2 regions of the Arthrobacter sp. U41 genome follow, and region 2 is predicted to be linked to the other one. Evidence: riboswitches for the same ligand, from Rfam matches in the RefSeq annotation. Region 2 holds a riboswitch; the other holds the start of a gene.
What was found. Region 2 has a riboswitch for glycine ahead of gcvP (aminomethyl-transferring glycine dehydrogenase). Riboswitches for the same ligand answer to the same signal wherever they lie in the genome.
Positions count from the first base shown of each region.

Region 1: another riboswitch for glycine. It lies ahead of lipA (lipoyl synthase); the one in region 2 lies ahead of gcvP (aminomethyl-transferring glycine dehydrogenase).

Region 1 covers NZ_CP015732.1:1,368,238-1,374,844, reverse strand. The annotation lists gene ASPU41_RS06385 (PEP/pyruvate-binding domain-containing protein) at 1-150, opposite strand, end outside; gene ASPU41_RS06380 (cytochrome P450) at 156-1,433, opposite strand; gene ASPU41_RS06375 (IclR family transcriptional regulator) at 1,767-2,561, opposite strand; partial or broken gene ASPU41_RS06370 (cytosine permease) at 3,044-3,598, opposite strand; partial or broken gene ASPU41_RS23980 (formyltetrahydrofolate deformylase) at 3,601-3,690, shown strand; glycine riboswitch at 4,233-4,330, shown strand; gene lipA (lipoyl synthase) at 4,555-5,568, shown strand; gene ASPU41_RS06360 (methylenetetrahydrofolate reductase) at 5,588-6,415, shown strand; gene ASPU41_RS06355 (amino acid permease) at 6,412-6,607, shown strand, end outside.
Region 2 covers NZ_CP015732.1:2,011,641-2,018,247, reverse strand. The annotation lists gene gcvP (aminomethyl-transferring glycine dehydrogenase) at 1-2,850, opposite strand, end outside; glycine riboswitch at 2,890-3,006, opposite strand; glycine riboswitch at 3,008-3,106, opposite strand; gene ASPU41_RS09330 (TetR/AcrR family transcriptional regulator) at 3,303-3,842, opposite strand; gene ASPU41_RS09325 (MFS transporter) at 3,925-5,556, shown strand; gene ASPU41_RS09320 (Dps family protein) at 5,675-6,154, opposite strand; gene ASPU41_RS09315 (AMIN-like domain-containing (lipo)protein) at 6,322-6,607, opposite strand, start outside.

The DNA.
Region 1 (6,607 bases), 640 kb from region 2:
ATCGAACTGGGCGGTGGTGACCACGAAGCCGGGCGGGACGGGCATGCCGGCGGAGGTCATGGTGACCAGGGACGCGCCCTTGCCGCCGAGGTTTTCGAGCTTCGGTTCGATGCCGCCGTCGAAGAACTGGATGTATTCGTTGCTTTGCATATTTCTCAGGCCTTCCAGCTGACGGGGACGGTCTCGGGGACGCGGAAAGAGAGGTTTTCCCGGAAGGAAATGGCTTCGGGGTTCTCCGGCTGCAGCCCGGGGGCGAGCCTGGCCACTTCCTCGAGCGCAATTTTGGCCTGGAGCTTGGCGAGCATATTGCCCAGGCAGTAGTGGATGCCAAAACCGAAGGAGAGGTGCTCCCGGGCGTTGGGACGGGTGATGTCAAAATCCTCCCCGGCGCTGAATTTGTTCTCGTCGCGGTTGGCCGAGCCCATCAGGAGCAGCAGCTGCGCGCCCTCTTCGATGGCGACGCCGCCCACTTCGGTGTCCTTGAGGGCCTTGCGGCGCCAGCCCACGATCGAGCCGGCGTAGCGCAGGACCTCGTCGATGGCGGCGGGGATCTTCTTAGGGTCCTCAACGAGCTGCTTCCACTGCTCGGGCCGGGCCAGCAGCTCGCGGAGGGCGTTGGAGATCAGCGTCGTGGTGGTCTCGTGGCCGGCGAAGAGCAGGCTGTAGAGGACGGAGGCAATCTCGTGGTCGGAGATTTCCGCACCTTCCTGCTGGGACTTCACGAGGTCCGCGGCGAGGTGGTCGCCGCCTTCCTCGTGGGCCACCTTGACCAGGCGCAGGCACTCCTGCCAGTACTCCACGAGGTTGTGGGCGTGCGGGATCTGTTCCTCGTCGCTGAGGTCCCCCCAGGTCATGGCCGCGCGGGAATCGCTCCAGCGCTTGAAGGTGTCCACCTGGGAGACGTCCGCGCCGATCAGGGTGAGGATGGTGATGGTGGGGACGTCGTAGGCGAGATCCTTGACCAGGTCGCCGTGACGGTCCGGACGGGCGAGCATCTTTTCGAGCAGCCCGACGACGTTCTGCCGGATGAAGGGCTCCAGTGCCTTGTAGCGGCGGGGCGTGAAGGCCTTCTGGACCACGGCGCGGATGCGGGTGTGCTCCGGGGGGCGGCGGGCGGAGAGGCCCGAATACGCGGTGAAGCCGCCGTCCTCCATGATCTTCTTCGCGGCGGCGCCGCGTTCGCGGACGGGGGCCTGGGCGTTTTCGCTGGAGAACGTCTCCCAGTCCTCGAAGACGGCCTTGATGTCGTCGTAGCGGGAGACGATGTAAAGTCCGACCCGCTCGTCGAACATGACCGGCTGTTCGGCCCGGAGTTCAGCGTAGGCCGGGAAGGGATTCTTCATCTGGAACGGCTCGTAGCCGTGGTGCCCTGCGGGGGCCTCGGCGCCGTGTCCGTAGGGACAGCGGCCTGCCGTTTCCGTCGACGATGACATCTAAGCTCCTTGGTTTTCGGTACCGCCGGCAGCGCCAGTGCATGCCGGGGTTCTTATTCACCAGTGTGGCCCCCATCACTCCGGGAAGGCAGCGTTCACTTCCACTGGACGGAAGCCGGTTATTTCCGTGCCTGCAGCAGTCCCGGGTTGGCCGCGGTCCGGGGCACTTCGACACGGACACGCCGCCGGCTAAACCGCCGGCGTCGAATATTGCCCCCAAAGTGCCCCCGGACGGACGGTGCCCGGCCGCAAACATTGGCTGCCAGCCACCCGGCCACTCCGGGCAGCCGGCCGTCCGGCGGGCTGCTGGACCATAGCGGGGCCCGTGGCGGTTCAGTCCGTGCCGGTGACGTGGCTGCCCAGCAGCGTTTCGAGCGGGATCCGGGCCGTGGCGCGCTCAATCTGGGCGGCGATTCCGCGCAGCACGGGCAGGTGCCGGGTCATGGTGGCGGCCTGGCTGGTCGGCAGCACGAGCCCGATCGACGCGCCGATCCTGCCGGTGTGGAAGACCGGGACGGCGATCGAGCAGGAGCCCAGCCGGACTTCCTCCAGGGTGGTGGCGTAGCCCTGCTCATGGATCTGGGTCAGCTCGGCGGCCAGCTTTTTGGGGTCCACATGGGTGTGCGCAGTGTGCCGCTCCAGCTGCCGATTGAGGTAGGCGTCCCGGACCCAGTCCTCCTCGAAGGCGAGAATGACCTTCCCGACGGCGGTCGCGTGCATTGGCAGCCGGCCGCCGACCCGGCCGGCACGGGGCACCCGCTTGGAGCCGTAGACCCGATCGATGTAGAGCACCTCGTGGCCGGCGCGGACCGCCAGATGCGCGGTTTCGCCGGTGAGTGAGAACAGGTCCTGGACGTAGGGCCGCGCCGCATCGCGAAGCTGCCGCCCGGTGTTCTGGGCGAGCTCCCACAGACGGATGCCGAGCTGGTAGCGGCCGTTGGGTTCGCGCGAGAGGAAGCCCCAGTCAGTGAGTTCGTTGACCAGGCGGTGGGCTGTACTCAAGGGCAGCCCGGATTTTTCGGCGATATCGGTGAGGCTGAGGGCGCCCCGGGACTTTTCGAAGGCTTCGAGGATAGCGAGGACCTTCGAGGTCACGGTCCTGCCGGGTTCGCGGCTGCCGCCGGCCATCGTGACCTCCTCGTTGCGGGCTTGATGCCAGCTTCGTTATCTGGCTTGGCCGTCAGCCGGGCCGTCAGGCTGCCCGGAATCGAGTGTAGTCCGCAAGTGCCGACACCTGGCCAGTCGGTCAGTAAATCAAGCAACGCGGGGTCACTTAGCGCCCATCCCGGGGCCGCCGATGGGCGCTAAGTGACCCCGCGTTGGGGCTGCCGTGACACGAAAGGCGCCGCGGGAAAGTCTCCCGCGGCGCCATGGTTTCACTGGGTGAATCGCGTTGCCCTGTGGGGTCGTTGTCCCCTACGCCGGAACAACCGCAGGCGCGGGCTCACGGACCAGTTCACTTCCGAGATCCAAGGCCAGATCTTTGACGACCTGTCCGTACAGCAACCCGCCCTTGGCTGCGTTGGAGCCGGCGGCCGATGACAGGCAACCGGTGGCGGGTGTCCGCTCCGGAACCACCGGGAGCCGGTCGAAGCGCGGGAGGACCGCGGCCCCAGGACCGAGGCCAGGTATACCTTGCGCTTCGGGACCTCCGTGCTGACGAAGCGGGAGTAGTCGGCGGCGTAGGTGAACCACGTGATGCCCCAGCCGATGCCGATGGCCGTCATCACAGCGCTCATGGCGGCGATCCGCTCCGAGCCTTCAAGGATGTTCCCGGCCGGGCCGGCGTAGGACCAGTTGATCTTCATGCCGAACCAGGCGACGACGGACATCACTGCGAGGATGATGATGGTTGGCGGCACCGTCCACTTCTCAAACGCCGCGATGGCCTTGTAGCCAAACCAGGCGATGGCGACCTGTGCGGCCATGATGGCCGTCGCCACCCCGATCTTCCAACTGTAGTTTTGTGCAGTCGGGTCCACCCAGCCAAGGGTGCCGAACAGCGCCATCACCAGGTCCAGGATGATCCAGGTGTTGACTGCGCACCAGCCGATGACCAGCAGCGCCTGGATGGCGGCGGGAAGGTAGTTTCCGCGCCGGCCAAAGGCGGCCCGGGCCAGGACCATGCCGGTGGCGCCGGTCTTTTGGCCGAGCAGAACGAAGCACCACCGAGCGTAGGGCTCTGTCCAACGCCGTCCGCTGGCACTGCGAGGGACGTGTCTTCCTGCAGGGCAACAGGACCGTCGTGCTGCGCTGACATACTGCCCTTAGGGGTGCGGCGGGCCGCGTCGCCTTGGCTCCTTGCCGCACCCCCGGCGCCCGCTTCCGGACGGACAAAGCGCGGCGCCAATTCCGCACACGCCGTTCCTTCCGGGGCGCCGCCGTGGCACACTGTGATGACTATCGATTGACTGGGGGGATTCCAAGTCAGGAGATCGTCATGGGCATTGTGATGCACCCCCGCACTTCGTGCTGTCGGTGGGCGGTGAGCAACTCATGATGATCGGCTGGGCCTACCTCATAGCCGGAATCATGACCGTTGATGGGCTCCTGCTGGGGCTGTTGCTGCTGAACGTGAAGTGGCCGAAGCGCCGTAACAGGTGACCTGATCCGCCTGGTCCGCTTTCGCAGTCCGCGGCGCGGTTTCGCCGCCACGCCATCCGGTTCCGCCCCCCGGGGAACCCACTGCCGGGCGCGCAAATGGGCGCGCAAAAAACGGATGCGTGGAAGTAACTTTTGTGTGTGGTCCACGTAACAGCTACTGTGTGAGGCGTGTCACCCACCAGTGACACACGCTTTTGATCTGCGGCGGGAGAGTCCTGCCGGTACGTTCAGCAGGCGCCGTAGGAGCAAATCCTCCCCAGGAATCTCTCAGGCCCACGTACCGCCGCGGCGAGGCAACTCTGGAAAGCAGTCCGGTCTCCGGACTCACCGAAGGTGCAAGCGGCGCCCTGTAACAGCAGGCTCCGCGGAAACTCTCAGGTCCATGACAGAGCGGGGAGGAACCCGAATCAACGTGGCACCTCGGTGCCACCTGAATTATGGAGTTCCCCGTGACGATTAAAACCACCCTTTCCGCGCTTGCAGACCGGCACCCCGGTGCCCGCCGCCAGGAGATCTCGTGACCCTGGCACCAGAAGGCCGGAAAATGCTGCGTATTGAGCAGCGCAATGCGGCCACCCCGGTGGAACGCAAACCGGAATGGATCAAGGCCAAGGTCCAGATGGGTCCCGAATACGTCCAGCTCAAGAACCTCGTCAAAAAGGAAGGCCTCCACACCGTGTGTGAAGAGGCCGGCTGCCCCAACATCTTCGAATGCTGGGAAGACAAGGAAGCCACCTTCCTGATCGGCGGCTCCGAGTGCACCCGGCGCTGCGACTTCTGCCAGATCGACACCGGCAAACCCTCCCCCGTGGACGTTTTCGAACCCACCAAGGTGGCCCGCTCAGTCCTGGCCATGCAGCTGCGCTACGCCACCGTCACCGGAGTGGCCCGCGACGACCTCGCCGACGAGGGCGTCTGGCTCTACGCCGAAACGGTCCGCAAGATCCACGAACTGAACCCGGGCACCGGCGTCGAGCTCCTGATCCCGGACTTCTCCGGCAAACCCGAACACATCGCCGCGATCTGCGAGTCCGCACCCGAGGTCTTCGCGCACAACGTCGAGACCGTCCCGCGGATCTTCAAGCGCATCCGCCCGGCGTTCCGCTACGAGCGGTCCCTGGACGTCATCACCCAGGGCCGCAAACTCGGCATGGTCACCAAATCCAACCTGATCCTGGGCATGGGCGAGACCCGCGAGGAAATCTCCGAAGCCCTCCGGGACCTGCACGAGGCCGGCTGCGACCTGATCACCATCACCCAGTACCTGCGCCCGTCCGAACGGCACCTGCCCGTGGACCGCTGGGTCAAACCCCAGGAATTCGTGGACCTCCAGCACGAAGCCGACGAGATCGGCTTCCTCGGGGTCATGAGCGGACCGCTGGTGCGTTCCTCCTACCGCGCCGGCCGGCTCTGGGCCACCGCGATGCGCAAAAAGGGCCGCGAAATCCCCGCCCACCTCGCCCACATCGAGTCCTCCGGCACCACCCGCCAGGAAGCCAGCACCATCCTCGCCGCGCACGCCGGCGTCTGACCACCGTAAAGGACCAACGATGTTCCCGACACGACTAGAAATTATCCCCTCCGAGGGAATCGTCGAAAAAGTCACGGCTGCGGTGCCGCTGGGCACCACCCTCACCATCACCTGCCTGCCCCAGCACGGCGTCGGGCGCACCATGCGCGCGGCAGTCCGGCTGGCCGAGCTGGGCTACCCGGTGGTTCCGCACCTTGCCGCACGGGCCCTGCAGGACCGCCCCCAGCTCGTCGGCATCCTGCGAGAGTGCGATGCGGCCGGCATCAGGGAAGTGTTTGCCATCGGCGGGGACTCGCCGCGGGCCGCCGGGTCCTACGGCACGGCGGGAGAGCTGATGGAAGACATCGCCCAGTACTCCGGCGGCGGCATCTCCATCGGAGTCGCCGGCTACCCCGAGGGCCACCCGTCCGTCGTCGGGATCGAGCTCCTGGACGCGCTGCTGGCCAAGCAGCACCTGGCGAGCCGCGTTGTCACGCAGATGTGCTTTTCCGCCCCGAAGATCGTGGACTACGTGGGACTGCTGCGCCGCGAAGGCGTGGAGCTGCCGGTCTGGGCTGGCGTCGCCGGCGCCGTGCCCCGAACCCGGCTGGTCGCCCTGGGCACCCAGATCGGCGTCGGCGCCTCACTGAAGTTCCTGAGCCGCAAGGGCCCGCTGGCCCGCCGGCTCCTGAGCGGGGAACGGTACCAGCCGGCGACACTTATCTCCGAGCTCGCCGAACACCCGGACCGGGTCGCGGGCATCCATTTCTACACTTTCAACCACCTGAACGCGGTGGCAGGCGAGCCAACCCCTCCATCGGGTCCCGCAACCACCGAACTCGTGTCCGTTCCAGGAGGAGCAGAATGAAAACCCAGACTGAAACGGCGGCGCAAGCCCCCCACCTTGAGCGCCAGCTCAGCAACCGGCATATCCAGCTGATCGCAATCGGCGGCGCCATCGGCACCGGCCTGTTTATGGGTTCCGGCAAGACGATTTCGGCGGCCGGGCCGTCCGTGATCTTCGTGTACATGATCATCGGATTTATGCTCTTCTTCGTCA
Region 2 (6,607 bases):
GGAGCAGATCAGGTTGCGGTCCCCGGCTGCGCCGTCAATCCGGCCAACCGGCGGGAAGTACTTGTCCTGCCTGAGGTGGTGGACCGGGAAGACGGCCTGCTCGCGGGAGTACTCCCGTGTCCAGCCGGTGCTGATGACGGCGGCAGCGGTGTGCGGAGAGTTGCGCAGCGGGCTGTTCTCGACGGTGAAGTCACCATGGGCGACCTGGTCCATTTCGGCGCGGATGGAGATCATCGCATCGATGAAGCGGTCAATCTCGCCAAGGTCTTCGGACTCGGTCGGCTCAACCATCAGGGTTCCGGCCACCGGGAACGCCAGGGTCGGGGCGTGGAAGCCGTAGTCGATCAGGCGCTTGGCCACGTCCTCCGCGGTGACACCGGTCTTGGCTGTCAGTTCGCGCAGGTCCAGGATGCATTCGTGCGCCACCAGTCCCCCTTCGCCGGTGTAGAGCACCGGGAAGAACTCGTTCAGGCGGGAGGCGATGTAGTTTGCCGCCAGCAGCGCGGACTTGGTGGCCTCGGTCAGTCCCTGGCCGCCCATGAGCTTCACGTACGCCCAGGAGATCGGCAGCACACCGGCAGAGCCGTAGCGCGACGCGGAGATGGGGGTGCCGCTTTCGCCGTTGGACGGAGCGGCGTTGTTGGCATCGCCCGGCATGAAGGGTGCCAGGTGGGCCTTGGCCGCGACCGGTCCCACGCCGGGTCCGCCGCCGCCGTGCGGGATGCAGAAGGTCTTGTGCAGGTTCAGGTGCGAGACGTCGCCGCCGAACTGGCCCGGCTGGGCCAGGCCGACGAGGGCGTTCAGGTTGGCGCCGTCGACGTAGACCTGGCCGCCGGCGGCGTGCACGGAATCGCAAACCTCGCGGACGTCGGCGTCATACACGCCGTGGGTGGACGGGTAGGTGATCATGATGGCGGACAGCGCGTCTTTGTGCAGCTCGATCTTGGCCCGCAGGTCCGCGTGGTCGATCGTGCCGTCCGCTGCGGTGGCCACAACAACGACCTTCATGCCGGCCAGCACAGCCGAGGCCGCGTTGGTGCCGTGCGCGGAAGCCGGAATCAGGCAGACGTTCCGCTGGGCGTCGCCGCGGGAGAGGTGGTAGCCGCGGATCGCCAGCAGCCCGGCGAGCTCGCCCTGGGATCCGGCGTTCGGCTGGATGGACACCTGGTCGTACCCGGTGATCTCGGTCAGCTGGGCTTCGAGGTCCTCGATCAGTTCACGCCAGCCGGCGGTCTGGGATTCGGGGGCGAAGGGGTGGATGGAGGCGAACTCCGGCCAGGAGATGGCCTCCATCTCGGCCGTGGCGTTGAGCTTCATCGTGCACGAGCCCAACGGGATCATGGTCCGGTCCAGGGCGAGGTCGCGGTCCGAAAGGCGGCGGATGTAACGCAGCAGCTGGGTCTCGGAGCGGTGGGTGTTGAACACCGGGTGCTGCAGGTAGTCGGACGTGCGTTCGACGGCGGCGTCCAGCGCGACGGCAGTGTCCGCGCCGGAGGCGGGCCCGGCCACCTTGGCGCCGAAAGCTGCGAGGACCTCGGCGACGATGGACGGCGTCGTGGCTTCATCGGTGGAGATGCCGACGGTGTCGGCGTCGATGGTGCGCAGGTTGATGCCCCTGGCCTCCGCGGCGGCGATGATCTGCGCTGCCCTGCCCGGCACCGAGACGGTGACGGTGTCGAAGAAGCTGGTGTGCAGCACGTCCAGATCCGCAGCCTTCAGCGAGGCGGCGATGGTCCTCGCGTGGCCGTGGACGGTCTCCGCGATGGCTTTCAGTCCGTCCGGGCCGTGGTAAACGGCGTAAAAGGAGGACACGATCGCCAGCAGGGCCTGCGCGGTGCAGATGTTGGACGTGGCCTTCTCGCGGCGGATGTGCTGCTCGCGGGTCTGCAGTGCCAGGCGGTAGGCCGGGACGCCGGCGTTGTCCTTGGAAACGCCGACCAGGCGGCCGGGCATGGACCGCTCGAGGCCCTTGGCAACGGCCATGTAGGCGGCGTGCGGGCCACCGAAGAACAGCGGCACACCCAGGCGCTGGGTGGAGCCGACGGCGATGTCGGCGCCCTGCTCGCCGGGAGGGGTGATCAGGGTCAGGGACAGCAGGTCCGCGGCCACGGTGACCAGCGCGCCGCGTTCCTTGGCGTCGGCGATCACGGCGGACTGGTCCCACACGCGGCCGGAAACACCCGGCTGCTGCAGCACGACGCCGTTGATGACGCCGTCGGGCAGCCCCTTGGAGAGATCGGCGACCTCAACCTCGAACCCGAGGGCCTCGGCGCGGCCCCTGACGATCGCGATGGTCTGCGGGAGGCAGTCGGCGTCGAGGACGGTCTTGCCGTCGTGGGCAGTCTTGTTCTTGTTGGCCCGGCGCATCATCAGCACGGCCTCGGCGACGGCGGTGGCTTCGTCCAGCAGCGAGGCGTTGGCAATCGGCAGGCCGACGAGATCCTGGACCATGGTCTGGAAGTTCAGCAGCGCTTCAAGCCGGCCCTGCGAGATTTCCGGCTGGTACGGCGTGTACGCGGTGTACCAGGCCGGGGCCTCGAGGATGTTGCGGCGGATGACGGCCGGGGTGAGGGTGTCGTAGTAGCCCTGCCCGATCATCTGGACCGCGGTCTTGTTTTTGGAGGCCAGCGCGCGAAGCTCGGAGAGAACCTCCACTTCGCTGAGGGCTTCGGTGAGCTTCAGCGGGGAATCCTGCCGGATGTCTTTCGGGACGGCCGTGTCTACGAGCGCATCGACGGTGTCGTAGCCGACAGCCTTCAGCATGGCGTCGACGTCGGCCTGGCGACGGGCGCCGATGTGCCGGTCAACGAAGGACGTGGAGGCTGAGGTAACAGTCACAAGGAACTCCATAACTAAGGCGGCGCAGGGTACGCCGCATTGATTCGGGTTCCTCCCCACTCTGTATTGGACCTGAGAGTTTCCGCAGCGCCTCGCTCTCGCAGGGCCCCGCTTGCACCGTCGGTGAGCACAGCATGTCCGGGGACAGCCTGCTACTTTCCAGAGTTGCCTTGCCGCGGCGGTACGTGGGCCTGAGAGATTCCTGGGGAGGATTTGCTCCTACGGCGCCTGCTTGTACCTACTTGCAGAACTCTCCCGCCGCAGATCAAAGGCATATTAAGTTGCCGTGACAACAGTCACAGCATCCATTGTCCTATGTCCGGCCTGCGTCCGCAAACTAGTGACCCCGCCGTGTCGACGCGGCGAGATCGCCGGAGAGCGGCGTGGTCGCCGTAAGGTGCCCCGCGGTTTCGCGACCCTCCGGCGTTTTCGGCATGGGGGGCATGCGGGGCATCCGGGACGCATCAGCCGCGGAGCCGCCCGAGTGCGGTGAGCAGGCTTTCGACGTCGGGGCCGACCTCCGGGAGGGGGCCGCCGGGGCCGCGTGCCAGCATGGCGTTGAAGTACAGCCCATCCCCCATGTAGAGGACGGGCTTGGCCATGGCGGGCCCGACGTCGGCCGCCAGCAGTTCCAGCCAGCTCGCCTGCGCGGCGGCCATTCGCCGCAGAGTTTCCTGGTGGGCCACTTCGGCCAGCCGGGTGGCGGCGACGAAGGCGCGGTCCAGCGGGGTGTCCGCCCAGACCGAGGACTTGATGAAGTACGCGGCCGCGCCTTCCGGCGCGGCGGCCATGGCCGCGACGTCCTCGGCGAGCAGCCGGTCCAGCCGTTCCAGCAGCACGGAAATCATCGCTTCCTTGTTCGGGAAGTGGTACAGCAGCCCGCCCTTGGAAACCCCGGCCAGCCTCGCCACCGCGTCCAGGGTCGCGGCACGCTCGCCTTCTTCGATCAGCAGGGATTCGAACGCGTCAAGGACGGCTTCGCGGGCGACGGGTTTTCTGGCCATGGTTCCTATCATGCCTTCCATGCGGGGCGGTTCTTAACGGGCGGCTTCTTAACTGTACCGTCCAGACGGTACAGTTAATTTTATGAGCAACACTTCCTTCACCCCCGGCAGCACCGGCACGCTCGGCAGGTACGCCGCCGGAACGAGGTCCACCCCGACGCCGCGCGCTCCGTGGCGCGACTGGCTGGCGCTGGCGCTGCTGATGTTTCCGGTGCTGCTCGTGGCCGTCGACAATACGGCCCTGACCTTCGCGCTGCCGGCCATCGCGCGCAGCCTCGACGTCTCCGGGGTGGAGCTGCTCTGGATTGTGGACGCCTATCCCCTGGTGCTCGCCGGCCTGCTCGTGGCGATGGGCAGCCTCGGTGACAGGATCGGCCGCCGCCGGCTGCTCTTCATCGGCAGCACGGGCTTCGCCGCTGTATCGGCGGTTACCGCCTTCGCGCCCAGCGCCGAATGGCTGATCGCAGGACGCGCGGGGCTGGGCTTCTTCGGGGCCATGCTGATGCCCTCCACGCTGTCCCTGATCCGCAACATCTTCCCGGAGCCCAACCGGCGCCGGCTGGCCGTGGCCATCTGGGCCGCCGGCTTCTCCGGCGGCGCTGCGCTGGGCCCGATTCTTGGCGGCTGGCTGGTGGAGCACTTCTGGTGGGGCGCCGTCCTGCTCGTGGCCGTGCCGATCATCCTGCCGCTGCTGGCCCTGGGGCCGGTCCTGATCCCGGAATCCCGCGACCCGAATCCGGGCCGGGTGGACGTGCCCAGCATCATCCTGTCCCTGCTGGTGATGGTGCCCGTGGTCTATGGCATCAAGGTCCTTGCCACGCACGGGCTGGCCCTGGAGCCGCTGGCCGCGATCGGCTTTGGCCTGCTGATGGGATACGTCTTCGTCCGGCGGCAGCGTTCCCTCCTGACCGGTGCCCCGGTGCAGGACGGCTGCGGCGCAGGAAACCGCACCGCTCCCCTGCTGGACATCAGCCTCTTTGGCAACCGGGTCTTCAGCACCGCCATCATCGCGAACGTGCTGGCACTGTTCTCCTTCAATGGCTTCATTCTGTTCCTCGCCCAGCACCTGCAGTTGCTCGAGGGACAGTCCCCTTCCGAGTCCGGCATCGCCATGGTCCCGGCCCTGATCGCCACCGTCCTGGCCGGACTGCTGGTGGTGCCGCTGGTAAAGAAGGTCCGCCCCGGCTTTGTGGTGGCCGGAGGGCTGCTCCTGAGCGCCGCGGGCTACTGCCTGGTGGCCTTCGGCGATCACGGCAACGGCCCGGCGCTGCTGCTGGCGGCACTGCTGGTGCTGTGCCTTGGCGTCGGCGCTGCGGAGACCATCTCCAACGACCTGATACTCGGCGCAGCCCCCGCGGAAAAGTCCGGGGCGGCGGCCGCGATTTCGGAGACCGGGTACGAGATCGGCTCCCTGCTGGGCACTGCCATCCTGGGGTCCATCCTGACGGCCTCGTATCAGGGCAATCTCCGGCTTCCCGCCGGCGCCGTCGATGCGGCCCCCGTGGAAGCGTCAGCCCAGGCCGGTGAGACGCTCGCAGGGGCCGTGGAGCTGGCGCAGGCCCTGCCGGGACCGCTGGCGGAGGCCGTCATGGCGGCCGCCCGCACCGCCTTCGACTCGGGCGTCCACATCACGGCCACGATCGCGCTTGTGCTCATGGCCGGGGCCGCAGTCCTCGCCGCCGTCGTGCTCCGGAAGGTGCCGACCGCCCAATAGCCGGGGCCGCAGAACACTCCCGGGACGGCCGGCGCGGGCAGGGGCGCCGTGGCTTAAACGCCCAGCGCCCGGCGCCGGTGGAACCGGCGCGGGGCGCTGGGAACTGCGCTGGAGGACGTTACTGGCTCTCCGCCGTGGTGACGCTGGTGTTGGCACGCATCGTCTCCGCGTTGACCAGCCAGGCGTACTGCTCGAACTTGGCGATGAACGCGTGCAGCAGGTCCGCCGTCGTGGGGTCCTCTTCGTCGACTTCGTCGTGGACTTTGCGCATGGTGCCGACGGCGGCCTCGAGCGCCGCGACGATCCGCTCGATGGCGTCCTTGGTGTTGATCAGCCCGGCCGGGAACTCGGCGAGCGAGGTGGACTTGGACACGGTGGAGCTGCGGCCGTCCGGGAGCGCGTGGAGGGCACGCATGCGCTCGGCCAGGTCATCCGCGAAGGCGCGGGCTGAATCGATAATCTCGTCCAGCTGCAGGTGGAGGTCCCGGAAGTTTGTTCCCACGATGTTCCAGTGCGCCTGCTTGCCTTGCACGTGAAGTTCGATCAGGTCCACGAGCACTGCCTGCAGGTTCGTCGTGAGCGTAGGTGAAGCTTTCATGGGTCCTCCTGGGTAGGTCCGATATGGCTAGATCCGATGCCTCCGACGCTACCCCAGGGCGTAACGGGACCGCGACGGTCCCGGAAGAATTTCTCGGTCAGCTTACTAAGTCGGCTTACCAACTGCGGGTGTGCCCGGTGAGACGCGGGCAAGCACCCGGCCGGGGATCACCAGAAGTGGGCGACGTCGATCACGAGCCGTGAGCCCGCGTCGGGCCCGGCCAGGGTGAACACGCGGAACGGCAGCCGGGCCCGGACCCCGAGGCCAAGGCTCGAATACCCCTCGAAGCTGCCGGCCCACGCCAGCTGCCTGAACGTCTGATACCCGGTGACGTTGCTTAATTCGTTCCGGTCGGCGGGGGTGTACGTGGCATTGCCGTTGTCGTCATAGGCCGGGGCGTTGGCCGTGACCTGGAGGAAAGCCTGTCCCCGCAGCGGGACCGGAAACCCCGAA